Regions from separate parts of the Clostridium sp. AN503 genome, predicted to be linked through region 2. Evidence: predicted binding sites of a transcription regulator. Region 2 holds the regulator's gene; each other region holds the start of a gene.
The links. Region 2 encodes LexA, which represses DNA repair genes until DNA is damaged. Its sites were predicted from a motif close to CNAACANNTGTTNG; they were not measured.

Region 1: a site for LexA is predicted at 3,336-3,349, ahead of uvrB (excinuclease ABC subunit UvrB). Genes of this name have one in related genera too.
Region 3: a site for LexA is predicted at 2,486-2,499, ahead of recA (recombinase RecA). Genes of this name have one in related genera too.

Annotation. Positions count from the first base shown of each region.
Region 1 covers NZ_JBFDTP010000002.1:2,598,788-2,609,248, reverse strand. Annotated here, with positions in the region: gene AB1I67_RS19465 (PAS domain-containing protein) at 1-3,275, shown strand, start outside; gene uvrB (excinuclease ABC subunit UvrB) at 3,629-5,617, shown strand; gene AB1I67_RS19455 (FeoA domain-containing protein) at 5,728-5,967, shown strand; gene feoB (ferrous iron transport protein B) at 5,954-7,978, shown strand; gene AB1I67_RS19445 (DUF5688 family protein) at 8,007-8,969, opposite strand; gene AB1I67_RS19440 (hypothetical protein) at 9,261-10,461, shown strand, end outside.
Region 2 covers NZ_JBFDTP010000002.1:1,617,819-1,628,279, forward strand. Annotated here, with positions in the region: gene AB1I67_RS14740 (HlyD family efflux transporter periplasmic adaptor subunit) at 1-155, shown strand, start outside; gene AB1I67_RS14745 (YggS family pyridoxal phosphate-dependent enzyme) at 201-881, shown strand; gene AB1I67_RS14750 (cell division protein SepF) at 903-1,409, shown strand; gene aroB (3-dehydroquinate synthase) at 1,564-2,673, shown strand; gene lspA (signal peptidase II) at 2,663-3,190, shown strand; gene AB1I67_RS14765 (RluA family pseudouridine synthase) at 3,187-4,101, shown strand; gene AB1I67_RS14770 (cytidylate kinase-like family protein) at 4,238-4,882, shown strand; gene lexA (transcriptional repressor LexA) at 5,031-5,648, opposite strand; gene AB1I67_RS14780 (LysM peptidoglycan-binding domain-containing protein) at 5,884-6,207, shown strand; gene AB1I67_RS14785 (hypothetical protein) at 6,278-6,481, opposite strand; gene AB1I67_RS14790 (DUF6678 family protein) at 6,902-7,240, opposite strand; gene AB1I67_RS14795 (DUF3885 domain-containing protein) at 7,279-7,953, opposite strand; gene AB1I67_RS14800 (hypothetical protein) at 8,002-8,511, opposite strand; gene AB1I67_RS14805 (ABC transporter permease) at 8,911-9,645, opposite strand; gene AB1I67_RS14810 (ABC transporter permease) at 9,661-10,434, opposite strand; gene AB1I67_RS14815 (ABC transporter ATP-binding protein) at 10,431-10,461, opposite strand, start outside.
Region 3 covers NZ_JBFDTP010000002.1:3,105,873-3,116,333, forward strand. Annotated here, with positions in the region: gene rny (ribonuclease Y) at 1-590, opposite strand, end outside; gene AB1I67_RS21825 (regulatory protein RecX) at 924-1,382, opposite strand; gene recA (recombinase RecA) at 1,369-2,472, opposite strand; gene AB1I67_RS21835 (GGDEF domain-containing protein) at 2,899-4,026, shown strand; gene AB1I67_RS21840 (S8 family peptidase) at 4,189-5,070, shown strand; gene AB1I67_RS21845 (cold-shock protein) at 5,663-5,866, shown strand; gene AB1I67_RS21850 (DUF1015 family protein) at 5,960-7,201, opposite strand; gene AB1I67_RS21855 (phosphoglycerate dehydrogenase) at 7,236-8,396, opposite strand; gene serC (3-phosphoserine/phosphohydroxythreonine transaminase) at 8,393-9,478, opposite strand; gene ilvB (biosynthetic-type acetolactate synthase large subunit) at 9,525-10,461, opposite strand, start outside.

The DNA of each region.
Region 1 (10,461 bases), 980 kb from region 2:
GGCGGATGGGGCCGCTTACGGAAACCATGAGGTTTTATGCGGTATTTACCGGGATGTCCGCGGAAGCCCTGCTCTTTCAGGGGATCGCCAATGAGATGGCGGATGGGATCTATGTGATCGACAAGGAGAATTATGACCTGCTCTATGTGAATGAGGCAAAGGACCTGTTCCAGAATTCCTCAGGCTGTGTGGGCCAGAAATGCTACAAGGCCCTGCATGGAAAAGAGGAACCCTGTGAATTTTGTACGCTGAAGACTCACGAGGCGGACGGCAGGCCCCATGAAATGAACATGAAGGGGACCGGAGAGTTTTACAGTACCAGCTTTAGGGAAACAAACTGGAACGGTATCCCGGCCTATGTGAAATATATTCAGGATGTAACGGAGGAAGTGAAGCTCCGCAGAGAGAAGGAGCGTCTGGAGCAATATTTTGAGACGCTGGTCAAAAATCTGCCCGGCGGCGCCGCCGTGGTGTGCTGCAAACAGGACGGGAGCATGCAGCTGGAATTTTTGTCGGAAGGTTTTATGAAAATGACCGGCATGACGCGGGAGGAAGCCTGGGAGCTTTACAGGCAGGATGTTTTGGCAGGCGTTCATCCGGAGGATACTGCTTTAGTGGAGCGGTATCTTTCGGATTTCCTGGCAGGCGGAAGCAGCCATGGCGAGATCATATACAGGATCAGAAAGGGGCGCGGAGATTATCTGTGGGTCAGAAATACCCTTTCCGTCATACACAGCGCCGATGGGGAGAGCAGGATCTATGCAAATTACCATGACGTCACAAGGGAGCGGGAAGAACAGACGGAGCTGCGCCGCCGGTATAAAGAACTGATCATACAGCACTATAAGACGCCGGGGCCGGATGTTCTGATCCTGGGCCATTGTAATGTCACAAAGAATCTGATCCAGGAGATCAATGACCAGACCGGAGCTCATCTGCTGCAGACCTTTGGCATGAGGCGGGAACAGTTTTTTACTGGCCTTTCAGGTTTTATTGTGGAGGAGAGCGAGAAGAAGGCCTTTTTGGAAACGTATCTGAACGCGCCGACTCTTGCAGCCTTTGAACGGGGAGACACGGAAGTCGTCCAGAACTGCTTTGTTAAGATGTCCAGGGACAGGCGGGGACGTTATGTGCAGTTTAAGATGAACCTGGTAAAGGAGCCGGATACAGGAGATATCACCGGAATACTGACCGTTACGGATATTACAAAAGAGCTGATCGCCGACAGGATCCTGCATCAGCTCACGATCTCCAGCTATGATTTTGTGATCGATGTGGACTTGGATCAGGACAGCTTCCACATCCTGGCGGGGAATACAAATATTGATTTCCTGCCAAAGGGAAACAGTTACTCCGGACAGATGGAGTTCATGATCGAGAATGCGATCTTACCCAAGGACAGGGAGAAATACATAAAAGCCCTTGATCCGGCAGAAGTGCGCCGGAGGCTGGCAGAGACCAGCTCTTATACGTTCTCCTTTTCCGTGGCAGATGAACACGGGAATATCCGCACGAAAAATATGACGGTTTCGGCGGTTGATCTGCGGATTGGACGGGTCTGCCTTGTGAGGACGGATATTACTGAATCTGTGAGAGAACAGCAGGGTCTGCTCAATGTGGTCGCGTATACCTTCGACCTGCTTGCATTTATCAACATAGATACGGGAAGCCTTATGCTGTACACACGCCAGGTCGTATTGGAGAACCTGCCGCCGTTTACAGTGGAAAAGTACGGGGATGTTTCTGTGAAACGTCTGTCGGAGCCGTATGTGCTGGCAGGAGAAGGGGAGGAGACACAAAAGCAGTTCCTTCTGGAAACCATGCTGGAGCGTCTGGAGGAGAAGCCGGCCGGTTATGATTTTGTGGCGCCTTACCAGGCTGCGGACGGACTGCGGTATAAACAGGTCAATGTGCTGTGGGGAGACGAGATGCACAGGACGATCTGTATGGTGAGGGCTGATGTGACGGATATGCTGGCTGCAGAACGCCAGACGAAGGAGGCGCTTAGAGAGGCGCTGAACCGGGCAGAGGAGGCCAGTCAGGCAAAGAGCAGTTTCTTATCCTCCATGAGCCATGATATCCGTACGCCCATGAATGCCATCATAGGGATGACCTCGCTGGCCCAGGCAAAACGCAATGATCCCGAACGGCTGGAGGACTGTCTGCAGAAAATCACCTATTCCTCCAGGCATCTGCTGAACCTGATCAACGATATACTGGACATGAGTAAGATTGAACGGGCCAAGATCACCCTGAACCGGGAGCTGGTCAGTCTCCCGGAACTGGTGGACCAGCTGTCAGCCATGATGGCGCCTCAGGCGGGGGAAGCCGGACTGCAGTTCAGGGGCGGCGTGAAGAACATCAGCCATCCCTGGTTTTATGGGGATGCCCTGCGCGTCAACCAGATCCTGATCAATATCCTGGGCAATGCGGTCAAGTTCACTCCTCCGGGCGGAAACGTAGAATTTTGGGCGGAAGAGCTTTCTCCTGACGGAAAAGAAGGAGTTGTGTGCTACTGTTTCACCATACGCGATACGGGCATTGGGATGTCGGCGGATTTTTTAGAGCACGTCTATGAGCCGTTTACCCGCAGCAGCAAGGCTGCACATGTGGAGGGGACCGGTCTGGGTCTCAGCATAACCAGAGGACTTGTGGATCTGATGGAGGGGGAGATCGCGGTGGAGAGCGCGCCTGGACAGGGGACAACCTTCCGGGTGAGACTGGAATTTGAGGCGGCCTTTGAGGACGACGCCCGGAACCTGTCTGTGGAGATGTCGGAGCAGGTCCGGCTGGCTGCTCAGGCAGCTCAGCCAGGCCGGACAGCCGGGACGGGGGGTTATGATGAAAATGTGATCGAAGGCCGGCACTTTCTTGTGGTGGAGGACAATTCCATCAATTCGGAAATACTCTGCGAGCTGCTGAAGATGCACGGCGCCGATTCGGTTGTGGTGACGGACGGAAAGCAGGCGGTGGAGCTATTCCAGGCAGAAGGGCCGGGGACCTTTGACGCCGTGCTGATGGATATCCAGATGCCGGTGATGAACGGTTACGAGGCATCACGCGCCATCCGAAGCCTCAAACGGAAGGATGCGGCTTCCATCCCGATCATCGCAATGACTGCCAACGCCTTTTCAGAGGACGTCCAGATGGCGTTTGATGCCGGTATGGATGCCCATGTGGCAAAGCCCGTCGATATCCCCAGGCTCCTGGGAACCCTGGGCCGGGTGCTGGGGCGGCAAAGAGGGGGACCAACGCCTTGTGACAACGAATCATGAATAAATACATAAGCGCCGGCAAAAGGGAAAGGCCGGCGCAGAAGAGATAGTCGCAAAAAAAGAACAAATGTTCTGATTTGCGGCTATACTTTTTGGTGGGGGTGTGTTATAATTTGTGGAGAACAGGGAGATATTAGAGTTGCTCAATATCTCACATCTATACCGTTCAAAGAAGTATTAGAAGAAAACATGCACATGGCAATTCATAGAGAAAATAAATTAGAGCAAAGACAGTAATAAAAGTCGCTGTACGCAGCAGTTTTTGCCATTTTTAACAGCTTAAATGACATGGGTGCAACACCCTAATAACTGCTTAAAAAAATACTTCAAAATCACAAATGGAGGTAGGGAGTATGGATCATTTTGAACTAGTATCAGAATATGCCCCAACCGGTGACCAGCCCCAGGCGATCGCTGAACTGGTAAAAGGTTTTAAAGAAGGTAACCAGTTCGAAACTTTATTGGGAGTCACTGGTTCCGGTAAAACTTTCACCATGGCGAACGTGATTCAGGCTTTGAACAAGCCAACTCTGATCATCGCCCACAACAAGACGCTGGCGGCTCAGCTGTACGGAGAATTCAAAGAATTTTTCCCCAACAACGCCGTGGAATATTTCGTCTCCTACTATGACTACTACCAGCCCGAGGCCTATGTTCCGTCCACGGATACCTATATTGAGAAGGATTCCGCCATCAATGACGAGATCGACAAGCTCCGCCACTCTGCCACAGCCGCCTTGTCCGAACGCAGGGACGTGATCATTGTAGCATCAGTTTCCTGCATCTATGGTCTGGGCAGCCCCATTGACTACCAGGAGATGGTGATCTCCCTGCGTCCCGGAATGGTGAAAGACCGGGATGAGATCATACACAAGCTCATCGATATCCAGTATACCCGAAACGACATGGATTTCCACCGGGGAACCTTCCGGGTGCGGGGAGATGTGCTGGAGGTATTTCCGGCGTATTCCGGGAGCGAGGCGTACCGCATTGAATTTTTTGGGGATGAGATAGACCGCATCACCGAGATTGACACATTGACCGGGGAAGGGAAGCTCCAGCTGGGACATCTGGCTGTCTTCCCGGCATCCCACTATGTAGTGCCAAAGGAAAAACTGCAGCTTGCCACTGAGAACATCCTAGAGGAGCTGAAGGAACGTGTGGCGTATTTCAAGAGCGAGGATAAGCTGCTGGAAGCCCAGCGGATTTCGGAGCGGACGAATTTTGATGTGGAGATGATGCGGGAGACGGGGTTTTGTTCCGGCATTGAGAACTATTCCAGGCATCTGACTTTTGGGAAGCCGGGAGAACCACCGTGGACGCTGATCGACTATTTCCCGGATGATTTCCTGATGATCATCGACGAGTCTCATATCACGCTGCCGCAGGTAAGAGGGATGTATGCCGGGGACCGCTCCAGAAAGACTACGCTGGTGGATTTTGGATTCCGCCTGCCGTCGGCGCTGGACAACCGGCCCCTCAATTTCACAGAGTTCGAGAGCAAGATCGACCAGATGATGTTCGTCTCTGCGACGCCCAATGTCTACGAGTCGGAGCATGAACTGCTGCGCGTGGAACAGATCATCCGGCCGACCGGACTTCTGGACCCGGAGATCTCTGTCCGTCCGGTGGAAGGGCAGATCGACGATCTGGTTTCCGAGGTGAATAAGGAGGTGGCGGGGCATCATAAGGTCCTGATCACGACGCTTACGAAACGGATGGCAGAGGATCTGACTGATTATATGCGTGAGGTCGGCATCCGGGTGAAATATCTGCACTCGGATATCGATACGCTGGAGCGGGCTGAGATCATTCGGGATATGCGCCTTGACGTGTTTGACGTGCTGGTGGGGATCAACCTGCTGCGTGAGGGCCTGGACATTCCGGAGATCACGCTGGTGGCGATCCTGGATGCCGACAAGGAAGGGTTCCTGCGGTCGGAGACCTCCCTGATCCAGACGATCGGGCGTGCGGCCCGGAACTCTGAGGGACATGTCATTATGTATGCGGATAAGATCACGGATTCCATGCGGGTCGCTATCAGCGAAACCAACCGCAGACGGCAGATCCAGCAGAAATACAATGAAGAACACGGGATCACTCCGACCACCATCAAGAAGGCGGTCCGTGACCTGATCGCGATCTCTAAGGCGGCGGAGCGGGATGCATCTGCGGACGAGAAGGATATGGAGTCCATGGATGCCAAAGAGCTCAAGAAGCTGGCGAAGGAACTGCAGAAGAAGATGCACCAGGCGGCGGCGGAGCTGAACTTCGAGGAAGCTGCCATGCTGCGTGACCGGATGCTCCAGGTGAAGCAGATGCTGCTGGAGGTGGAGTCTTAAGACATCCGGGCTTATTGAGAAATTATCTCATATGGTTTTGGGTACCCTTATTGACAAAGGAAGTCAATAAGGGTATATTTTTCTCAGGTATCAAGATAGGGGAGAAACCGATGAAGCTGAATGAAGGAATGATAGGCTGCACTTATCTGGTGAAAAGTGTGGTTGTGGATGATACGATCACCAGGCGTCTGGAAGCGCTTGGAGTCAATGAACTGACTCCGGTGACGATTCTGAATAAGAAGGGCAGCGGCTCTGTGATCTTTAAGGTACGCGGTACGCGCCTGGCAGTAGGCGGGAGGATCAGCGAGGGTATCCAGATAGAGGAGGGCCAGGCAGATGCAGGACGCTAGACAGCAGCGGATCCAGGGAGGAACGGACTCTCAGGAGATCCGCGTAGGCTTCGTTGGGAATCCCAACTGCGGCAAGACGACCCTGTTCAATGCTTTTACGGGAGCGAACTTAAAGGTTGCAAACTGGCCGGGAGTGACTGTGGAACGGGTGGAGGGAACTACCACCTACAAGGGACGCCCCATCCGGGTCATCGATCTGCCGGGCATCTACAGCCTGACTTCCTACACCATAGAGGAGATCGTCACAAGGCGCTGTATTGAGGACGGCGAGGTGGATGTGATCATCAATGTCGTGGACGCCTCCTCCTTAGAACGCAATCTGTATCTGACCATGCAGCTTTTGGAACTGAAAAAACCGGTGATCCTGGCGCTGAATATGATGGATATCGTAGAGGAGCGCGGCATGGAGATCGATATGCACCGGCTTCCTGAGATGCTGGGACACATTCCGGTCGTACCTGTGTCTGCGCGGAAACGCACAGGGCTGGATGTGCTGATGCATGCGGTGGTCCATCATTATGAGGAGGAGCCGCAGGGAGTGGTGATCCGCTATGATGAGGAGATTGAACAGAAGATCACCAGGATCGAGCATATCCTTAAGGCCAAGTACGGCGAGATGGAGAATATGCGGTGGCATGCAGTCAAGCTTTTAGAAGAAGACCGGGAGGTTATGAATGATCATCCGGTGGATTTGAGCCATATTGTTGAGAACAGCTACGAAAAGAAGATCATCAACGAGAAATACGACTATATCGAGGAAGTGATCCAGGAATGCCTGTTCAACAAGGAGGAGAAGGCCGCCGCCACTGACCGGATCGACAGCTGGCTGACCCATCCTGTGTGGGGGATCCCCATCTTCCTGGGCATTATGGCAGGGGTATTTTTCCTGACCTTTACGGTGGGCGATTTCCTGAAAGGATATTTTGAGATCGGATTGGAATGGTTTTCCGGTTCTGCACTGAATCTGTTGGAGCAGCTGCAGGTTTCCGGCTGGCTGATCTCACTGGTGGTGGACGGAATCATCGCGGGTGTGGGCGGAATCCTTACCTTCCTGCCGAATATTTTTATTCTGTTTCTGGCGCTGGCCTTTCTGGAGGACAGCGGTTATATGGCCCGTGTAGCTTATGTGATGAATGAGATCATGGGACGGGTAGGGCTTTCCGGCAAGGCATTCCTGCCTATGCTTCTTGGGTTCGGGTGCACGGTTCCTGCGGTGATGGCATCCCGGGCGCTTGCAAGTGAGCGGGACCGGAGACGGACCATACTGATCACGCCGTTCATGTCCTGCTCTGCCAGGCTGCCGATCTATGTGTTGTTTGCGGAGATGTTCTTTCCGGGGAAGGCTCTTATGGTGGCATATTCCCTGTATGTGATAGGTCTGGCGGTAGCCATTCTGGTGGCCTTTATCCTCCGCAGGATGGACAGGTCCGGCACGGAAGACACGCTGCTCATAGAGCTGCCGGAGTACAAGACGCCCAACAAGCGGACCGTCTTCATCTATGTTTGGGATAAGGTGAAGGATTACCTCACAAAAGCGGGAACCACGATCTTTGTGGCATCCATTATCCTGTGGTTTGTGATGAATTTTGGCATCCACGGTTACATATCAGATGTGACCCAGAGCTTTGCTGCCATCGTAGGGAAGGCACTGGTTCCGCTGCTGAACCCGGCGGGACTGGGAACCTGGCAGATTGCCGTGGCGCTGATCTCCGGTCTGTCGGCAAAAGAAGTGGTAGTATCCAGCTTTTCCGTACTGTATGGGATCAGCAATATCAACTCCGCAGCCGGTATGGCAGAGCTTACCTCCGGTCTTGCGGTGGCGGGCTTTGGCAGTGCCAGCGCTTATGCCCTCATGGTATTCTGCCTGCTGTACTCCCCATGCGTGGCGGCAGTTGCCACCATTAAGCGTGAAACAGGATCCTGGAGGTTCACGCTCGGCATGGTGGCATTCCAGCTTCTGGTGGCATGGACAGCCGCGGTGCTGGTATATCAGATCGGAATCAGGTTATGAGCATAAAGGGAACTGGGGAGTGATCCCATCAGTTCAGTGATGCCGCGCCGACTGTTTTGGCAGCGTGGGATACGATGCGGAGCTGGTCGTCCGCGCGGGTGTAGAGATACACCTGATTGGAAAGCTGGTCCTCCATGGGGACCTCCTGACGGTTGATGCTGGTGACCATATAACTTAAATCTTCATAAGATGTCCCGGACAGATCCGGGGTAATCAGAACTTCGTGGATACTGGACGGGAGGATGATCAAATCCCGGTCCAGGGTATCTGCGAAGTTTTTTAATACGTCCTGGTATATGATGCATCCGGCTCCATAAAGCCCGTTTATATTAGAAAGCACATACAGCGGGGAGACTCCCTCCTCGTCATCCAACAGCGCTTCGATCAGCTCCTCATCAAAGCCGTCTGCAAGATTCTCCCTTGCGATCTCCTTCATCATGTCGGTCATACTCTGGATCTGGGCAGGATATTCCCGGGGGGTGTTTTCAAGGGCCAGTTTCCACAATTCTTTCTCCGTTACATTCCAGCGCTTCACATGGTCGTTGTGGATCAGAGCGGTCATCTGGCCGGAATCATTGCGTTCCAGAAAAAGATAAAACAGGATGGACAGATCCAAAAAGGGCAGGTTCGGCACGTCTGACAACAGCTTCTGGTTGGAGGCAGTGTGGACGATCCGGAACATGATCCGGGATTTCAGGGCTTCAAACTGCGAAAGGTCTGCTTCTTTTAAACAGTCCGGCGCCGGTGTGGAACGGTAAAGCTTCAGGATGTCAGCCAGGACCTCCTCCATGTTCATCCCCAGTTTAAACTGCTCATAATAAGGATTTAAATAGATGGTAGGCGCCATATCGATGCCGGGACCGCAGATCGTAAGCCCGTCCAGTATGACGCCGTTGTTTTTGGGAAGCGGGCGGATCGTCATGTGGTAATCCTCTCCCAGAGCTGCCTGTAAGTGACTGGTGACCGTAGTGAGAAATGTCTCGTATACCATAGTATACCTCCTTTAGTAGAAAATCAGATTGTTGCGTGACATGCAGGGAACATGATTCTGATGAAAAATGATAACCTGTGAATGCCGAATACCAGAAATGGTAAGCATCATTATAGCTGATTTCCGGCTGGTGTGCAAGCGGAAAATAAATTTAATAAAAGATTTTGTTGTAGTTTCGATGGAAACCAGATAGAATATGAGAGTGCAGGACATTCTGTCCATACAGAAATGAAAACTGCATTTGAAGAAACCAACAGGATATATAAGTGAAAATATAAGGATACGGACGATATGAGTCAGATAATAAAGAAAGTCGGGATTTTATTTGGAATTTTTGCAGCGGCACTGCTGGTATATTTTTTTGCGGCCAGAAACAACGAAGGGCAGGCCAATGAAGTATATGTAGCCATGGGAGAAGCAGCTTTGCCGGTGGTAAACGCCGAGATGTACGGGCGGAGCATGAACCGTATGGCAGGATATTGCCGTGAGATGGACAATTCCGTGGCGGGAGATGTGCTGACGATCATTCCGGAGGACCGGGCGCTGGCGCTGGATATCACCGGCGGAGGCGATAAGGTGCTGGGGATCAGCTATGAGATCCGGAGCATGGACCGGGAGCGTCTGGTGGAGCGGACCCGGCTGGATGACTGGGAGGAGACAGAGTCTGGTCTCCGGGTAGTCCTGCCGATCCAGAACCTTCTGGCAAGAGACAGGCAGTATCTGCTGCGGCTGGAACTGAATACGGAGCAGCATGGTCCGGTCTATTATTATACCCGGATCCTGTGGACAGAGGACGCCACGATCCAGTCCATGATAGACCTGGCGGTGGATTTTTCTGCAAAGACCTTCAACTATGAACAGGCCAGGGATCTGGTCACTTATCTTGAGACCAATGCCACGGAGGATAACAGTACTTTCGGGAAAACCTCCATACGCTCCAGTTTTTCCCAGCTCACATGGGGGAGGCTTAAGATGCAGCCGATGGGCGAGGTCCAGGTAAAGCTAAAGGAGCTGGATGGGATCATGTGCAGCGTTCAGCTCAACTTCCTGGCATCCCGGGAGGGCGAGGAAGGCATCATGGAGACTTACGAGGTGGAAGAGAACTTTACCATGAAGTGGAATGAGCTTCGCACCTACCTGATGGATTATGAGCGGGAAGTCAACCAGGTTTTTCAGGGGGAGCGCACGGATTATTCCGGTAAACGCATCCTTCTGGGGATCACAAATGACGACAGGGTGGAAGTGAAGCGCAGTCTGGACGGGAAGGTGTATGCTTATCGCGTAAACCGTGATCTGTGGACCTACCGGCAGGATGGACATGAGCGTCATGCGGTCAAGGTATTTTCCTTCCGTGACGGGAATACGGCGGATGTACGCAGCAATTATGATCAGCATGATGTGCAGATCCTGTCTGTTGCAGACAGCGGAGATGTGGATTTTCTGGTGTACGGATATATGAACAGAGGCAACCATGAGGGCAGCACAGGCGTGG
Region 2 (10,461 bases):
ATAAGGGCTATGCAGTATTTAAACAGATAGAGATATTAAAGTCCAATGAAGAGTACTATACCGTGAAAAAGGGCACCAACTATGGTCTTTCTGTGTATGACCATATCGTGTTGAATGCGGATACTGTCTATGAAGGGGAACTGATCTATCAGTAATACGGATACATTAATAAGAAATCGAGGTAAAGAGATATGGAGCATATGATTTCAGATAATCTACAGGAGGTAAAGGCGCGGATCCAGGCAGCCTGTCTGCGCAGCGGCAGGAATGCAGATGAGGTGACATTGATCGCAGTCAGTAAGACAAAGCCGTTAACCTCCTTAATGGAGGCGTATGACGCTGGCGCCCGTGATTTTGGAGAGAATAAGGTTCAGGAGATACTGGAAAAGGCCCCGGCCATGCCGTCGGACGCCCGTTTTCATATGATCGGGCATCTGCAGCGCAATAAAGTAAAACAGGTCCTGCCCCATGCCGTTTTGATCCATTCCGTAGATTCTGTCCGGCTGGCTGAACAGATTGAACAAGATGCGGCAAAAGAAGATCGGTCTGTGGATATACTTCTGGAAGTCAATGTGGCGAAGGAGGAGAGCAAATTTGGATTCTTCCCGGAGGATGTGATGGACGCTATTGACATAATACGGATGTTTCCTCACCTTCATATCACTGGTTTGATGACGATCGCACCTTTTGTAGAGGATTCCGAAGAAAATCGTCCGATTTTTAAAAAATTATATCAATTATCTGTTGACATCAAAAAGAAAAACATTGATAATGTTACTATGAGTGTGCTTTCTATGGGAATGACCGGCGACTATGAAGTTGCCGTGGAGGAAGGCGCAACCATGATAAGAGTCGGTACCGGGATTTTTGGTGCCAGATAAGGATTGGAGAGAGAACAAGTTATGAGCCTTTTAAGTAAGCTGATGGATACCATGCGTTTAACCCCTGAAGAGGATGATGATTACTTTGGTCCTGACGACGATTACGAAATGGACAAGGCTGGAAAGAAAAGTCTATTCCAGGTACGGGACGATGCAGACGACTATGAAGGAGGCGAAGATGACAGTAAACCGCGTTTTTTCTCTCGTTCATCAAAGGTAGTTCCCATGAGAAGAGGGATGGAAGTATCCCTGATCAAACCTACTTCCATTGAAGATGCCAGGGAAATCTGTGATTACCTGCTGGCAGGTAAGGCAGTTGTTCTCAATATGGAGGGAATCCATACAGAAGTCGCACAGCGTATCATCGACTTTACTTCTGGTGCAACCTATTCCATGAACGGCAATTTACAAAAGATATCCAGTTATATTTTTATCGCGACTCCGGAGTCTGTGGAGCTTTCCGGCGATTTCCAGGAACTCCTTGGGAATGGGACCCTCGATGTATCCGGGCTGAACATTCGCCTGTAAGGGGCAGCGATAGAGAGATTACATATCATTACATATCCCTTTTGCGAAGGAAATGGACAGGAAAGGCAGACAATTTTCCGGATGTTCGGAAGGAAGATTGTTTGCTTTCTTTCGTATACAGTGGGATATGCAGTGGAGATGAGAGGAGACAGATATGGCTAATCGAATGACAGTCCATAGGGACGGCAGGGCAATTTATGATATCGTGGCAGAATCTTCCTATGACAGGCTTGGAGAGGAAGCGGCAGCTTTAGGCACTGCAGGAAGGAAGCTGTGCATTGTTACAGACAGTAACGTGGCCCCATTGTATCTGGAACAGGTAAAAAAGGAGCTGGCTTCATGCTGCCGACAGGTAGATTGTTATGAGATCCCGGCTGGGGAGGAGTATAAGAATCTGGATACGGTGAGGGGCATTTATGAGCACCTGATCAAAAGACATTATGACAGAGGGGATATGCTGGTGGCTCTCGGCGGCGGTGTGGTCGGAGATCTGTGCGGCTTTACGGCAGCGACCTACTTAAGGGGGATCCGTTTTATCCAGATTCCCACGACTTTGCTTTCCCAGGTGGATTCCAGTATAGGCGGAAAGACCGGAGTGGATTTTGATTCCTACAAAAATATGGTAGGAGCGTTCCACATGCCTGCTCTGGTCTATACCAGTACATCCAGTCTGCTGACACTTCCGGACGAGCAGTTCGCATCCGGTATGGGTGAGATCATCAAGCACGGGCTGATACGGGACCGGGAGTATTACGCCTGGCTGACGGCTCACGCGGATAAGATCAGAAAAAGAGATTTGAGCGTATGTGAGCAGATGATCCTGGTGAGCAACCAGATCAAGCGGGAAGTGGTGGAGAAGGACCCGACAGAACAGGCTGAGAGAGCTTTGCTGAATTTTGGTCATACGCTGGGCCATGCCATCGAGAAGCTGATGGACTTTCATCTGCTACATGGACAATGCGTGGCTTTGGGCTGCGCCGCGGCGTCCTGGATGTCTGCAAAGAGAGGCAGCCTTACGATGGAGGAGGTTTCCGGCATTTTAAAAACTCTGGAGGTATTTGGTCTTCCGGTCAGTATCGGCGGGCTCGGACTAGAGGCGGACAATATAGTTGCAACCACAAAAAACGATAAAAAGATGGATTCCGGCACAATCAAGTTTATTCTTCTCCACCAGATTGGAGAGGCATATGTGGACCGTTCCGTGACGGATCAGGAGATGATTGAAAGCCTGTGCTGGCTGGCGGGAGGGGAACATGAAGAATAAAGTATTCAATCTGCTGGTGTGGGCGGCAGCATCCCTTGCCCTGGTTCTGGCAGACCAGTATACAAAGCTTTTAGTAGTGACCCGGCTGAAAGGAAGGCCGCCATTTGTCATTGTAGACGGAGTGTTTGAATTTTTATATTCAGAGAACAGAGGAGCCGCTTTTGGCATGCTGCAGGGACGTCAGGGTTTCTTTTTCCTGATCGGGGCAGTTGTGCTGGCTGCTGCCGCTTTCGTGATGTACCGTATGCCGGATTGGGGACAAAAGCGGTATCACTGGCTGAAGATCTGCACCATCATGATCACGGCTGGAGCGGTCGGGAACATGGTGGACCGTGTTTCCAAGGGATACGTGGTGGATTTTTTGTATTTTAAACTGATCAATTTTCCCATCTTTAATGTGGCGGATATCTATGTGACGGTAGCGACGGCTATCCTTCTGGTATTATTATGTTTTTATTACCGCGAGGAGGAGCTGGATATTTTTCATCTGCGCAGGGAGAAGGGGGATTCTCATTGATTCAGGAGTTTGTTGTAGAAGGAGATGCAGGACTTCGTATTGACCGCTATTTGAGCGACCGCCAGGAGGAGCTTTCCCGTTCTTATCTGCAGAAGCTTTTAAAGGACGGAGGTGTATCGGTAAACGGAGCACCAGTAAAAAGCAACTATAAGGTTTCCTGTGGCGACAGGATCCGGCTTCATGTGCCTGATGCGGTGGAGCCGGATATTGAGGCGGAGCCTATGGAGCTTTCCATCCTGTATGAAGATCCGGATATTCTTTTGATCAATAAGCCAAAGGGAATGGTAGTGCATCCGGCTGCCGGTCATTATACTGGCACCCTGGTCAATGGCCTTATGCATCATTGCAGGGGGGAATTGTCCGGTATCAACGGCGTGATGCGGCCGGGGATCGTCCATCGTATTGATATGGACACCACCGGTGTGCTGATCGTCTGCAAGAACGACAGGGCGCACAGCGCCGTTGCGGAACAGCTGAAGGTCCATTCTATTACCAGGAAATACTATGCCGTCGTACATGGTGTGATAAAAGAGGACGAGGGTACGGTCCATGCTCCCATTGGGCGGCATCCAACAGACCGGAAAAAGATGAGCATTAATGAGAAGAATGGGAAGGACGCCGTTACCCATTACCGGGTTTTGCGCCGGTTCCGGCGTTTTACCTATGTGGAATGCCAGCTTGAGACCGGAAGGACTCACCAGATCCGTGTGCATATGGCAAGCACCGGTCATCCACTTTTGGGCGACCAGGTCTATGGTCCCGCCAAATGCCCGTTTCCAGGGCTTGAGGGACAGACTTTACATGCTGGAGTTTTGGGTATTATTCATCCAACAACAGGAGAATATATGGAGTTTCATGCACCTTTACCGGAATATTTTGAAATGCTGCTTAAAAAATTGGAGCTGGACTAATAATAAGGTTATTTTTCTAAAATTTCGCAAAATAGATAGATTTTTGCTTTCTGTTTATATACTTTTCAGAAATTTTGGTGTATAATATGATATAAGAAGACTTACATCGCAGGTTACTGAAAGGAGAAGGATATCTATGAAGGGAAATCTTGTTATTACAATCGGAAGACAGTGCGGCAGCGGCGGAAAAAAGATCGGCGAAATGCTTGCGGAGAGAATGGGAGTGCAGTGTTACGATAAGGAACTCCTTACCCGTGCAGCTAAGGAGAGCGGACTGTGTGAGGAACTGTTTGAGACTCACGACGAGAAGCCCACAAGTAGTTTCCTCTACTCTCTGGTGATGGATACCTATTCACTGGGATATACCACATCTGCATACATGGATATGCCGATCAACCATAAGATCTTCCTGGCTCAGTTTGACACCATCAAGAAGCTGGCGGACGAAGAGTCCTGTGTGATCGTTGGACGATGCGCAGATTATGCGTTGGCGGATTATCCCAATACCGTGTCTGTGTTTATCACCGGACATGACGATGATAAGCTGGCTCGTTTAAAAGAGCTGTATAAAGTGGATGACGCCAAGGCAAAGGATATCATGGTCAAGACCGACAAGAAGCGTGCAAGCTACTACAATTACTATTCCAGCAAGAAGTGGGCTGACGCCAAGAGCTATGACCTGTGTATCAGCAGTACTGTGCTGGGCATGGAAGGATGTGTGGACATCATCCTGGACTTTGCGAAAAAGAAACAGGAGTGGTTGAACAGCCAGAAAAAATAAATGCATGCTGATATTTAAAGATTCATTTAGATAAAAGTGTTATGAAACCCCATCAGGACTGTTTCCGGTCTTGATGGGGTTTTATGATACATTATGATCTTATGTTATGGGCTTATCATCCAATCCTGTCGTTGTGTTCTTCTGCTTCTCACTGCATCATGCGGAACAATCCGATCACTTTGCCAAGAATCTCCACTTGGTTTACGATGATTGGTTCCATATTATCATTCTCCGGCTGAAGCCGGTAGTGTCCCTTTTCTTTGAAAAAACGCTTCACGGTGGCGGAATCCTCCACCAGTGCAACGACGATCTCTCCATTCCGTGCAGTCTTTGTCTGCTCTACGATCACCTGGTCACCGTCGAAAATACCGATATTGATCATACTCTCACCCTTGACGCGCAGCATGAAGGTCTCAGCGTTGGGGAGAATGCTGGCCGGGATCGGGAAGTAATCTTCGATGTTCTCCTGGGCCAGGATCGGCTGGCCTGCGGCAACCGTACCGATCACGGGAACCTGCACCATCTCCCGGCGTGTGAGAGCAAACTCATCGTCCAGGATCTCAATGGCACGCGGTTTGGTAGGGTCGCGGCGGATATAGCCGTTACGCTCCAGTGTCTCTAAGTGGGAGTGGACAGAAGAAGTGGACTTTAAATGGACCGCCTCACAGATCTCCCGGACTGCCGGCGGATATCCTTTCTTTAAAATGCATCCCTTGATATATTCCAGTATTTCCTGTTGTTTTGCGGTAATCTTGCCCTGTGCCATACCGGTTCCTCCTGTTTTATGTATTCGTATACTGCTGTGTTGTATGAGCAGATTCTTTCTAATTAATATAGTAACATATGTTCGATAAAAAAGCAAACTTTTGTTCGATTTTTTTGGAAAATCCATTGACAAACAAATGTTCGGATACTATAATAAGAACATAGAAACAGAACAGATGTTTGCATTCGTCCGACGCTGTGTTTGGGGAACGGATGCCAGTTATAAGGGGGTACTGATGATGAATAGAAGAATTGCACGACGTAGAGTCAGGAATCTGATGATTGTTCTTTTGATGATACTTGCTTTTTGCTCCGGTTTCTTTGGCCATACGCTGTTGAACGCCCATGCCGAAGAAGAATATGTAAAGCCCATGAACCGTTACTACACCAGCATCCAGCTGAAGCAGGGAGACAGTCTCTGGGACATTGCCGCGCAGTATCTGGAAGGAAGCGGCTACACCACGAAGGAGTACGTGGAAGAGCTGAAGCGGATGAATGGTCTCCGTGACGAGCATATCCATTCGGGGGAATACTTGACAGTCGTATACTTTGCAGAGTAGCCGCCTCATGCTTCATGATTCCCCGTGGTGCGATTTAATGGGGGGTTTTACAGGGCTGACCTGTTCCGGTTTATCGATCTCCGGTTTTATAGTCATCCCTGGCCCAGTTGGGTGCATTGACAGGTCCCGCTTTCGCGTTTCCAGTTTTTGCGGCTCCCTGGATCTCAGGTACCTGTGCCTGTTCATTTTTGGGATGATGGAGTGTATGATGATTCTCTGTCCCATGATTGTCCGGGTCGTAAGGACTTGGTCTTCTCATTCCTGCTTTTGCCATGATGATGCCTCCTTATCTGCTACTATCTGCTAATAGTTTCGGTATCCCTGGCAAAAGTATGCAGGAAATTATATCAAGAGAAGGAAGGTTTTTCTCTTATTTATCATGCTGCTGGGAAATGTAAAAAATAATGGATAAAATTAAAATCTAAAATAATGGCTTAAATACAAGGTTTCAAAGGATTTGTCCATTTTTCAAAATTTGAATTTTATCCATGAATGGACAAAATAATTTATGCCGGATAAAATACATAAAATTATCCTAAATTAATAAAGAGCAGGATGAAATAAAATTCACTTTAGCCAGCAAAAGTTGATTAATCTGCAGGGAGTATTTCTACACAGAAATTTAATGGTATCCGTAAATATAATAGGATCCGTTTCTTTCCTCATAGGGGATATGATGCCGATTTAAAATTTCCTAAAATAGTTTGCTCTCGTCAATGATTTCTGGCTTGGTTAGTTTTCCGCGATGCTTTAAATAGCAAGGACGTACTTCAATCCATTCGATATTAAAATAATGCTCTTCAGGCGGAAAATTTTCTCCCATCCAATCGCCTAAATGGTAGACATCCCCTTTAAGGAATTCGTTTGGAAAACAATCCTCTTCTGTTAGATATTTAATATCAAATGGTGGAGGAAAGGGCATTTCTTCTGTTATTGCTGTTATTAGCTCATTCCATTTTGTACTATTCATATAACTACACAAATTGCGGTCTTTTATAATTCGTGATACTTTTTCTCTAAGATTATGTTGCATACTATCACCACTTACGACAAAAATTTGGCAGATACTAATTACATGCAATCAGCAAATAGGCGGTCTATTTTTACTTTATCATGTTGAAGAATCCAATTATTATATTTTTTGTACAAAGGCAGTAATACATGTTTATCAAAGGCAGCAATATCAGCACCTCTATCATCATACAGGTGATAAAGCACAGCGCTTTCGGTATTTAGTAAATACACATTGGAACATAGAAAAGAAAAGCCACCAATATCACCTTTTATGATTTCTAAAAGCAGCTTATCAATTTGATAATTACCTTTTGTCAAATCCCAATATAAATGCTCTTGAAGAAAGCAAGTGTTCTTGTCAATGCGTTTTTCCTGAATGGATTCATTCGGGACAGGCAAGCCCACTTGTGCAAGTGTTTGCAAAGTAATCCTATCTGCTTCTTCGGGATAGTGATCGATTCTAAGAAGGTTGGGACAGCATGGTAAATCGTGAAATAATGCTTTTGCACGACATAAGGCATTTTCAACATAGCTTGGATTCATTCCTTTATTATCTGGCAAGTATACCCTCTCTTTACCTCCATGAGGGAGGCGCTTGCACCAGCCATGATCATCCCATCGACACAAATCATGACGTATAAAGCCATTGCGCTCTACAAATCGTTTTGCCAGCGCCTTTGCGCTCACCAGTTTGTCAGGCTGCTTCTTCTGCGAATTATGATAAAGTGCCATCAGGCCTTCCCTGCCCGACTTGCTACCTCCACTAAAATAAGATGAATTTTATTTAGTAGGCTCGATGCAAATCTCGCTTTGGCTTCCATCAGCATTATCATGAATAAAACCATGATACCAACAATCTATACCGTCTTCTTTTGGCGAAAACCGTAGAACCTCATAATTTTTTTCGGTATTACCGGTTATTTCCGTTGGTAGAAGCGTTTCAATAATGAATTCATGGTAACTTATAACCCCATCAACACGATCAATCCGTTCTACAATCGTGTTATTTTGATTATTCCAAAGTATTTGAGTAAATTGAAGTTTTTCGTTTTTTATATTATCCGTTAAGCTAATAAATATTTGCCTTATTTTTCGCTCTTCATCATCAAAATAATCAATGAGGTGAGTATGCATCGGAATACTACCGACATCCAATATTTCGCCTTCATCCAACATAGAAAAATCAAAATACTCATCTACAGAAATATTTTTAAAATACCATTTTTCTGAACCTAATATCTTATATTTGAATTCGATAATGATGTGCTTACCCCTCACGTTTGCTACCACCTGAATCTCTCCCCTTAAATGCCCATGCTTAAAATCTTGATTTGTAGGTTCAATTTCTATTCTCCAATAAACGGGAAGACAGCTCGACGCCTGCCGTTCTATAAACAGGAACGGCGGCTTCCCTTATTAGAAGTTTTTTAACTCCACATAGAAATTATATGTGATTTTAAATGGATTGGCAACTGTAAGAGGGCGCATTTGCATATGAATTAACGCTTCTGGATATGCTCACAGATCTTTTGGAGAATTCAGGACATATATCGTCATTTAGAGAGTAATACACATGGTTGCCAACCGGGAAAATACCTGCTATAATGCTTGCCTGAGCACCGTTATTCAGATATTCCTTTAATAGTTTTATGAATAACCTATCTTTTTTTAAATGTATGATAACAAATGCTACATCCCGCATTTGTTCCCGCGCATCATTCTCCATATCCCAATCAATGTGATCCCAACCAGATATACCCCGCATATCGCAAAAAATAAAGGAATATTCTGCCCAAGGATATCTTCCGATTTATTTGAGTTCATTCCTAAAAGCATCTGTGAATAAGGACAGAATAGGCCGGTCGAAGTATTGGCAGCCAGCAGCCCGATTACACCGCCCGCCAGTCCCAGGGCAATCGGAGTGGCAAAGTTTTTGACCTCCGCCGCGATGAAAAACTGAAGCGCCGCTATGACAAAGGCCCCCGCCAAACCACGGATAATCCAGGAGAATATTGTAGCAGGGGGAAGCCCCGGCAATCCGATTACCATGCCTGCCGCGAGGAAAAGAGCAGTGAACCATACCTGTGTCAGGGCTGACAGAATACATACCAGGAGAAATTTTGATAAATAAATTGTGCTATATGGCACAGGTGTGGAAAACAGAACGTTGCGGCAGTTGTTAAAGTTTTCATACCGCCATAAAAAGGCGCAGTAAGCGCCGATCAGCGGAGCAAAGAAAAAGGTGGCGTAAAACAGAGTTACCTGGGTCCACAGGGAATACCATTCCGACTTAAGTATTTCGATGTTTGACAGATAATTGCCGCTGCCCAGCAAAATCGGTATTACGGGTATCAAGAGAAATGCAGGCCAGATCAGGGTTCCTTTACATTTCATACGCTCACAGTAAATGGCTTTTCCTAACATATCGGTTTTCTCCTTTCACATGGTTTCCCGGACTGTTTCCAGAAAATGCTTTTGCCCAAAATAATACAGGATGGCTATGGCTGCAAGCAGGACAGCCAGCCATAGAACCGGATATCCCGTCCAGTAATACGTGGAGTAGCGGGCAGCTTCATCATACTCAAGTCCGGTATTACACAGCGCCGCGTAATATCCCCAGGGAATCAGGTAGCGCAGGGGCCAGCGGTTTAAAAACCAGGAAAACAGTCCCGCAAAAGTGCCGCCGATGCTGACGAAAATCGGGGTCAGCTGATTCGTAAACCGAAGGGAAAGGTTCAGTTGGAAAATAAAAATACACAGTGACGTCAGAAACAGAGTGAAAAACAGCGACAGGGTGATCCACGCGAGCCGCCCCTGTCCGTTGGTTCCCCAGGAGGCTGTGATGGAACTGAACAGGACTGCCTGTATCAGACTGAAAGATGCCATACAGAAACCGCCAACCATAACCTTTCCGCGGTAAATGCATTCGGTTTTTTGGATCGTGCAGAGCCATCGATAAGCGCTGCCTGCCTGCTCCATGTCACACATCCGGCTGGCCAGCGCGGCCACGATAACGGGGCAGAGGATGGTATTCATGAGAAGCAGATTTAAGAACAGCATGGCAGCGGCATCATTGGTTTTGGATAAATCCAGGTCCTTCAGGCACCAGGAAACCCAGGCCGCAATGAGCGCAAACGTCAAAAGGAACAGCGCAGGTATATGCCGGTGGCGCAGCTTGCGAAGCTCCAGGCTAAATTCTTTCCCGATTGTCATAATCCCGCCTCCTTTACCATACCGAGG
Region 3 (10,461 bases), 1.5 Mb from region 2:
GCCGCACATCTCTGGATCGCGGTAACCACATAGTCCTTGGCCTTCTTGTCAGCTTCTTCTTTTGCCTTGTTTTCCAGTTCCTTAATCATCTTGGCAGTGTCATGTTTGACCTCCGCCTCAACAGATCTTAAAAGATATTCTTTTGCTTGTTCGGAGGTTAGGCCGGAGATTCTCTCCAGTTCCTGTATCCCTTTTTCGTACAATGCCTCAGTCTCGGCATTCCTTTTGTTCAGGGCTTCCTCCCGGGCTGCAAGATTCGCTTCCCGTCGTTCCATGTTTTCTGCTTTTTTGTCTAAGTTTTCTTCTTTACTCAGTACACGTCTTTCATAACGTTGAAGCTCTGCTCGTCTTTCCTTGGTCTCTTTATCCAGCTCATTCTTCGTCTTAATAGACTCTTCTTTCGCCTCCAGGAGAGCTTCACGCTTCTTTGTCTCTGCCGTCTTTAACGCTTCATCTATTATTTCCCTGGCTTTTACCTCAGCGGTCCCAATCTTGGCTTCATAAGTTTTCTGCCGATGGACGATCGCTAATCTCCAGGTAATAGGCGCCACAACGAGCAGTGTTACTACAACTGCTACTATCGTTGACACAGGAGCACCTCCTTATTTAATTTTCATTGTACACCAATACAACAGTATAATTTTAAACTGTTTTATGCATAATGTCAAGTCTATTAGCTCCCGATTCCTTTTTTGTTGGACAATATTTTCCAAGATTCAGCCATGCAGAAATATGGAAAGAATTTTGAATTTGGAAGCTTGCTTACAAAGGCAAAATCCTTTCCATATTTCTATAGGGCGGAACGCCCGTAATGAATAATTTGGCGGCCTAAATCCTCTCCCCCGGCCAATCCATCCGCCCCGCCAAATTATGAATGCATGGCGTACCCCCGCCAATCCTCCCTTGCCCCTCATGCACTTCTCCTACTCATCCTCCCGCAGCATCCTGTCCATAACCCTTCGGATCGCCTCATAAGAGAATCCTCTGCGGCAAAGCCCCGCTGTAATCTTTTTATAAACCGCCGCATCCAGCCGTTCCCCCGGCCTGCACCCCTTCTTCAGCAGATACTCCCGGATCTGGCCCTCCTCATCCACCGGCGATTCCTCCAGATACTGTTCCACCACATCACGGGCAATCCCTTTCCGCTCCAGATCAAACCGGATCTGGCGGGTGCTCTTTTTACGCGAATAAACGCGGATATACCTTTCAGCATAATCCGCGTCATCTATATAATGGTATTCCTTTAAAAAGGAGAGCGCTTCCTCTATCTCCTGCGGTCCATACTCCCGCTCCTTCAGCTTCTGCCGCATCTGCTGCTCCGTGCGGTCCCTGTACTCCAGGAGAGAGAGGGCACACTCCCTCGCAGATTTATGCTTTTTCATCGTCGCTTACCGGCTGGTCAGCGGTCTTCGCTTTCCCACTGTCGGGCGCAGCGGACTTCCCTGCCGGAGCCGCTGACGCCGCTGCTACGCTGTCGCCCTGCAGGCCATGAAGCTCGCGCACCTTCTGCTCCACCTCATCAAAGACCTCCGGATGCTCCTTTAAGTAGTTCTTGGCATTCTCCCGGCCCTGTCCGATCTTGGCGCCGTTATATGCATACCATGCGCCGCTCTTCTCGATCACGTTGTCCTTCGCCGCCAGATCCAGGATATCACCCTCACGGGAAATGCCCTGCCCAAACATGATGTCAAACTCCGCCTCTTTAAACGGCGGTGCGATCTTGTTCTTCACAACCTTGACGCGGACGTGGTTCCCAACCACCTCTCCGCCCTGCTTGATCGACTCAACACGACGTACATCCAAACGGACGGAAGCGTAAAACTTCAGCGCACGGCCGCCGGTAGTAGTCTCCGGGTTGCCGAACATAACGCCGATCTTTTCGCGCAGCTGGTTGATAAAGATCACCGAACAGTTGGACTTGCTGATGATACCAGTAAGCTTCCTTAACCCCTGTGACATCAAACGCGCCTGCAGGCCCACATGGGAATCTCCCATCTCGCCGTCGATCTCCGCCTTCGGCACCAGCGCCGCTACAGAGTCTACGATCACAATGTCCACAGCACCGGAGCGCACCATCGTCTCAGTGATCTCAAGTGCCTGCTCACCGGTATCCGGCTGGGATATGTAGAGATTGTCAATATCCACGCCGATATTCTTCGCATAAACCGGGTCTAAAGCGTGCTCTGCATCGATAAAGCCTGCGATCCCGCCCCTCTTCTGTACCTCGGCAACCATATGGAGGGCCACCGTGGTCTTACCACTGGACTCCGGGCCGTAGACCTCGATCACCCTTCCCTTCGGCACGCCGCCGAGGCCCAGGGCAATATCCAAACTGATGGAACCGGTCGGTGTAGTCTCAATATTCATATTGGCGCCGGAATCCCCCAGCCTCATGATGGAGCCCTTTCCATAGGACTTCTCTATCTGGGTAATGGCGGCATCCAATGCTTTTAACTTATCATCTTTATTCATATTATCCTCCAAACGAACAAATGTTCTTATTCTGTTCTAATCATAGTATAATCCTGGTTAATTGTCAACTTATTTTTTCCTGTAATAATCCTCTGATAATCATTGTTTAATCTCCGCTTTGTATCAGCACTCCCTCCATTCTTTAAAAACCACGCCTCTGGCTGCCATGGTCCTGTAGCTGCAATACATTCCAATCCGGGATTCTGGCGATACGCCGGATAACAGGCTGAACTGCCTTTGAACTGCAAATCCAATATATCATACCATGGAGAACGTGTCAAACTGCAAAATGGGAAAATCAGGGCCATTTTTATCAATCTTTATCAATCTTTGTCGGAGACCTTTTCTTGACAGCCATCCGCAGGGAACTTACAATAATCCTGTAATCTGGAAAGTCCGCGCGGCAGCGGGAAAGGAGGCATATTTGTGATCCATTTTCATACAGGCCATATCCGGTACATCAGACAGCTCCTTCAGGGCCTTCTGCTGATCGGTATGGTCTTTCTCATATTCTCCATGACATTCCATGTGAAGCAGATCCAGGAAACGTCCATGGTCCTGGAATACATCTCTTTCGTGCGCGGAGGTACCCAGCGTCTTGTAAAGCTCGAGATCGCGGGGTTAAAAAACACAGACCTGGAAAATTCCCTGGATGAGATCATCACCTCGCTCCAGACCGGAGGCGGCATCCATCATCTCCCAGCGCTTCCAGATGCAGGTTACTCCAACAGTCTGACCGAACTGACCGCCTGCTGGGATGACTTAAAAACAGAACTTTCTCTTGCCCGCACCCACCCTTATGAGCAGACCCGGCTTCTGGAAATGAGCGAGGAATACTTCCGGCTCGCCGATGACGCCGTCAACGCGGCGGAAACCTACTCCCAAACATGCATACGACGGGCAGGACATATCGAAACCTGGTCAATCCTCCTTACGATCGCTGTTATGCTCCTCCTTCTGCAGCAATCCTTAGAAGCCCTGCAGCTGGCCCGGTTCAACCGGGAACTGCGTCAGAAGGCGTATATGGATTTACATACGGGGCTTCCCAACAAGAGCCGCTGTGAGGAATTTTTCTCGGATCATCAGCCCTTATCCTCCCCCACCTGCTGCATCATGTTTGACTTAAATAACTTAAAAGAGGTAAATGATACGCTGGGACACATAGCCGGCGATACCATGATCCTGAATTTCGCCCACATCCTCCGTACTTCCATACCGGAGGAACATTTTGTTGGAAGATACGGCGGAGATGAATTCATCGCTATCCTCCGCGGCACTTCAGCCGCGCAGGTCCATAACATCCTGAAGGGCATTCAGGATGCGATCTCCCTTTTCAATCAGTACAGCGGCAGTATCCGCTTAAGCTATGCCTGCGGTTACGCCATGTCCGCCGCCTGCAGGCAACTGCTGCCTGACCACTCTTTTAGAGCGTGCCGACCACAATATGTATACGGACAAGCGAAAACACAAAGAAAAAGCCCCCGTGCCGTGATGGGGGCTCAGGGGTCATTCTTCTTACGGAATTCGGATTTCAAAAAAGGATTAAGGATTTAATTCTGCATCTCTTATGGCTTTAGTATAACACACCCCCTCAGAAAAAGTGTGTATATTGTTTAAATAGATTCTGAAGAAATTATTAAGATTCCACCCGTCAATGGAGCACGTTTCCCGGAATACCCTAATAGTGAAAACAGAAGAAGGATACAGGTAATTTATGTGAATCAGGCAGATATTGAGACTCATGAGGAGGAAACGGCCGGATTTACCGGGAAGGGGATCGGCGTGGCGGTCCTGGATACCGGCTGTTTTCCCCATGAGGATCTAAACAATAGAATTGCCGCTTTCTGCGACATGGTGCAGCGCCGCACGGACCCCTACGACGATAACGGCCACGGCACCCACGTCTGCGGGATCATCGGCGGAAACGGCTGCGGAAACAGCTTATACTGCGGCGTTGCCCCCCGCTGTCATCTGATCCCGGTAAAGGTCCTGGACCGGCGTGGAAATGGTTATGCCTCAGACGTCTTGTCCGGCCTCCGATGGATTCGTGAAAACCGCGATGTATACAATATCCGGATCGTAAATATTTCCGTCGGTTCTTTTTCCCGCCGGAATATGGGTGAGAACTCCGCACTGGTGCGGGGAGTCAATGAAACCTGGGATGCCGGGCTGGTGGTGGTAGTCGCAGCGGGCAATATGGGGCCCAAGACCGGCACCATCACCACTCCGGGCATCAGCCGCAAAGTCATCACTGTGGGATGCTCCGATGATCACAAGGAGGTCAATGTGATGGGCAACCGGATGATCGACTATTCCGGCCGCGGCCCCACCGGGGCCTGCATCTGTAAACCGGACATCGTAGCTCCGGGCGCCTCTATCACCAGCTGCTCCAACAAGCGCGGCGAATACACCTGCAAAAGCGGAACCAGCATGGCGACACCATTCGTATCCGGCGCGCTGGCGCTTCTCCTGGAAAAATATCCGGATATGAGCAACCGGGATGTGAAGCTTTTTCTGCGGGAGCGGGCCGTCGATATCGGACTGCCTAGAAATCAGCAGGGGTGGGGGAGGCTGGATCTGGATAGGTTGCTGCAGTAAATGGATTGGGGAGGGAGGGTACGCAACCGATGATAAGTGCGTTGGGAGAGGAATCGGGCGGGGGCGCATGGGGCGGCGGGCAGCGCTGCTGTTTGTCGTCGGCAGGAGGTACTAAGGACCTGACGGCAGAGGATCCGGTCCCCTCTCCGCCTGACGTGGTGCGTCAGACGGAGCCCCCGTCTCCTCTGCCGCCACGTCCTAAGTGCCTCCAGGCCTCCGCAATATGCAGCGCTGCTTCCGCCGCCCCATGCACCCCCGCCCGATTCCTCTCTCAGCCAGGTTGTGGATCGGTTGCTGTGTACTGGCTTTGCTGGGTGGTGGATTTGTTGGGCGGTGGCTTTGCTGGGTGGTGGTGGAATTATGCTGGTGGTTTTTGTGTTTTGGGTGATAGAGTTATTTTTTAAGAAAATTTTGAATTTTCTGAAATTAGCGCTTGACAGGGTGGGATTTCTATGATAAGATTTAGGAGTATTTTTAATAAGATTTTGATTTCGCATGTTTTTGTAAGTCATGAATTTTTATTGATTACTTACAAAAGCATGTGATTTTTTATTTTATGGGAATATAATATTATAATTTGGAGGTACCTATTATGAATAACGGTACAGTAAAGTGGTTTAACAGCACGAAGGGTTTTGGATTTATCACCAATGATGAGACTGGCGAGGAAGTGTTCGTACACTTTTCCGGCATTGCTACAGATGGCTACAAGTCTTTAGAAGACGGCCAGAGAGTAACGTTTGATACGACCCAGGGCAACCGCGGCGTTCAGGCTGTTAACGTAAAGGCTGCATAAGTCATCTTATAGAAGACCATTTGCAAAATGCTGCAAACCGGATGCGGAAGACCGCTCCGGCTTGCAGCATTTTTTATGTCACGGAAAAGTGCACTATTCGCTCAGTCTGTGGATAAACAGGCCGCTCCGCAGTTTTGGTTCAAACCAGGTGGATTTGGGCGGCATCAAAAGCCCGGCGTCTGCTACAGCAAACAGCTCCTGGATCGATGTCGGGTACATGGAAAAAGCCACTGCTGCTCCTCCATCCACTATGCGTTCCAGCTCTGCGGTGCCGCGTATGCCGCCGACAAACTGGATCCGTTTGTCAGTGCGAGGATCCCCGATACCTAAAACAGGGCCCAGCAGCAGATTCTGGAGCAGAGATACGTCCAGCCCTTCCACCGGGTCTTCGGTGGTATATTCCGGCTTGATGGTCAGACGATACCAGGCCTGATCCAGGTACATGCCTGCCTGATGTTTCTGATCCGGCCTCACAGCTCCCTCTTTTGCTTCCTCCAGGAAGAAACACTTCTTTACCTTCTCCAGAAAATCCTTTTTATCAAGTCCATTTAAATCCTTCACCACCCTGTTGTAGGGCATGATCAAAAGCTGGTCGTCCGGGAACAGTACCGACAAGAAAAAGTTGAACGGCTCCTCTCCGGTATAGTCCGGATGCTCCTGGCGGCGTTTTAAGCCCACTTTTACGGCGGATGCCGCCCTGTGATGGCCGTCTGCTATATAAACCCTGGGGATCGCCGCAAATCGCGCCTGGACACGGGCGATCTGGCCTGCATCTTCTATCCGCCATACCCTGTGGGAAACGCCGTCCTCCGCAGTAAAACCATATAAAGGCTCCGTCCCCTTTACCAGCTCCACCAGCTTATTGATCTCCGTATCAGAACGGTATGCCAAAAAGATCGGACCTGTATGCGCGTCTGTCACATCTACGTGACGGATCCGGTCCAGTTCCTTGTCTTCCCGCGTGTTCTCATGCCGGGCAATCACGCCGCTTACATAATCATCCATCGATGCGCACGCCACGATTCCGGTCTGTACCCGGCCGTCCATAGTAAGCTCATAGATGTAATAGCACTCTACCCCGTCTGCGACCAGAATCCCCTCCTGCTGCCACTTGCATAGCAGTTCCTTTGCCTTCTCATAAACCTCAGGGGCATAGGGATCCATGCCGTCATCAAACTGGGTCTCAGCCCGGTCGATCATGAGGAACGACTGTGGATTAGCTTCCACCACTTTTTTTGCCTCTTCCCGGTTGTAAACGTCATAAGGAAGTGCCGCCACGTTAGACGCCACTTCCTTATTGGGACGGATACACCGGAACGGTCTTATTTCTGCCATAAGTTTTCTCCCGTCCGTATATCAGAATTCAGGCTTACATCACCCGAACGCGCAGTACGCCCTGGATCGCATTGAGCTTCTGGATGGTCATGCTGTCCGGCTCTTTCTCAAGATCCATCAGGGTATATGCATACTTCTCACGGCTCTTATTGGTCATATCGGAAATGTTGATGCCGCCGGAAGCCAGGGTCCCGGTGATCTGACCGATCATGTTCGGCACGTTCATATGTAATACCGCCACACGGGCCGGGGTCTTCTTCACACCCATATCACAGGCCGGATAGTTGACGGAATTGCGGATATTGCCATTGTCCAGGTAATCCATGATCTCCTGGACTGCCATCTTCGCACAGTTGTCCTCGGACTCCTCAGTGGAAGCTCCCAGATGTGGGACTACGATAGCGCCCTCCATGTTGGCAGACTTCGGGTTCGGGAAGTCCGTCACATAGGTTTTGACCCTGCCGGATTTCAGCGCCTCAGCCATATCATCCTCATTGACCAGGATATCCCGGGCAAAGTTCATGATCACCACGCCATCCTTCATCTGGGCAAATGCGTCTTTGTTGATCATCCCCCTGGTGCTGTCCAGTGCCGGCACATGCACGGTAATATAGTCGCACTCCTGATAAATGGTATCCAGGCTGGTGGTATGCTTTACATCACGGGACAGCATCCACGCCGCATTGACGGAGATGAACGGATCATATCCGTACACTTCCATGCCCAGAGCCGCAGCCGCGTTGGCTACCTCTGCGCCAATCGCGCCAAGACCGATGACGCCCAGCTTCTTTCCTTTGATCTCGTTGCCTGCAAAGGCTTTTTTACCCTTCTCCACCGCCTTGGCGATGTTCGGGTCATCCTTGATGGTCCGGCACCACTCGATACCGCCGATGATATCGCGGGAAGCCAGCACCATAGCTGCGACCACCAGCTCCTTTACGGCGTTGGCATTGGCGCCCGGGGTGTTGAATACCACGATACCCTCTTCTGCACAGGCATCCAGCGGGATATTGTTCACACCGGCGCCGGCGCGTGCAATGGCAAGCAGGGAGTTCGGAAACTTCATCTCGTGGAGGGATGCGCTGCGGACCAGGATGCCGTCCGCCTCATTTACATCGTCGGTTAATACGTAATTGTCATCTAAAAGATCTGTGCCATACTTGGAAATGGCATTCATGCAATGGACTTTTCTCATGCCTGGTGCGCCTCCTCAAATTTCTTCATAAATTCAACCAGCTTTACCACGCCTTCCTCCGGCATGGAATTGTAGATGCTGGCACGCATGCCGCCTACGCTGCGATGGCCTTTTAAGTTCACGAAACCGGCAGCCGTGGCTTCCTTTATGAACAGGGCGTCTAAGTCCGCATCACCCGTCACGAACGGTACGTTCATCAGGGAACGGTCTCCCTTCACCACAGTACCCTTAAACAGCTTGCTGCTGTCCAGGAAATCATAGAGGATCTGTGCCTTCTTCTCATTGTATTCCTTCATTGCCGCCAGGCCGCCGCGCGCTTTCAGCCATTTGAATACCTTGCCGCAGATGTAGATGCCATATGCAGGCGGGGTGTTATAAAGAGACTTGGCGTCCGCGTGGATCTTGTACTGGCACATGGTCGGGGTTCCCGGAAGCACGTCTTCAGTGATCAGGTCCTCACGGATGATCACGATGACCACGCCTGCCGGTCCGATATTCTTCTGTACGCCGCCGTAGATCACACCGTATTTGGTCACATCGACCGGCTCAGACAGGAAACAGGAGGATACATCTGCCACCAGGGTTTTCCCTTTGGTGTTCGGCAGGTTCTTAAACTTCGTGCCGTAAATAGTGTTATTCTCACAGATGTACACATAATCCGCATCATCGTCGATGGGCAGGTCGGAGCAGTCCGGGATATAGCTGAAGGTTTTGTCCTCACTGGACGCAACCGCAACTGCCTTCCCATATTTCTGCGCCTCTTTAAATGCCTTTTTCGCCCACTGACCGGTAATGATATAATCAGCTACGCCGTTCTTCATCAGGTTCTGCGGAATCATGGAGAACTGTAAATGGGCGCCGCCCTGCAGGAACAGTATCTTGTAGTTATCCGGAATATTCATCAGCTCGCGAAGATCGCTCTCGGCTTCCTGGATGATCGTCTCAAACGCTTTAGATCGATGGCTCATCTCCATCACTGACATCCCGGTGCCTCTGTAATCCAGCATTTCCTCTGCGGCTTCCTTCAGGACTTCCTCCGGCAAAACGGCGGGTCCTGCGGAAAAGTTATAGACTCTCCCCATTGTTTCTTCCTCCTTGTTTAATGTTTTATTGACAATTAATGGTTCATTAATTGATCTTCAGATCAGTATCGTCAAATGCATCCTGGATCGGCGCTCCCGGAGATACCATCGGGTACACCTTGTCGTCACAGTGGATCTGGCAGTCGATGACTACCGGCGCTCCAAGTGCCATCGCTTCTTCCAGAACAGGCTTTAACTCATCTTTGGATGTCACGCGGTATGCCTTCGCTCCCATGGCCTCCGCCAGTTTCACGAAATCCACTGAGTCATTTAATACTGTATGGGAATACCGCTTCCCGTAGAACAGGGTCTGCCACTGGCGTACCATGCCCAATACATGATTGTTGATCACCACCTGGATGACCGGGATATTGTAGCGGGTTGCCGTGGCGATCTCATTCATGTTCATGCGGAAACAGCCGTCGCCGGCAATATTGAACACAGGAATATCCGGACAGCCCATATCACCCAGGCCCATCTTGGCGCCCAGAGCCGCGCCCAGGCCGTAGCCCATGGTTCCCAGGCCTCCGGAGGTCAAAAGCGTCCTCGGCTTTTTATATTTGTAATACTGGGCCGCCCACATCTGGTGCTGTCCTACCTCGGTGACAATGACCGCATCCCCGTGGGTCAGCTCGTCGATCGTCTCGATGATGGACGGGCCGGTCAGCAGGTTTTTATCATAGCGCAGCGGATACATATCCTTCATCCGCTCGATATGCGCCACCCACTCGTCATGGTTTATGGGGTCCAGACGGGCGTTTAATTTCCTTAAGACCGTCTTTAGATCTCCCACAATGCTGGCATGGGTCCTGATGTTTTTATTGATCTCCGCCGGGTCCACGTCAATCTGCAATATCTTCGCATTTTTGGCGAACTTGGATGCATTGCCTGTCACGCGGTCGCTGAAACGGGCGCCCGCCACGATCAGCAGGTCGCACTCGGTAATGCCAAAGTTGGAAGTCTTGGTCCCGTGCATGCCCACC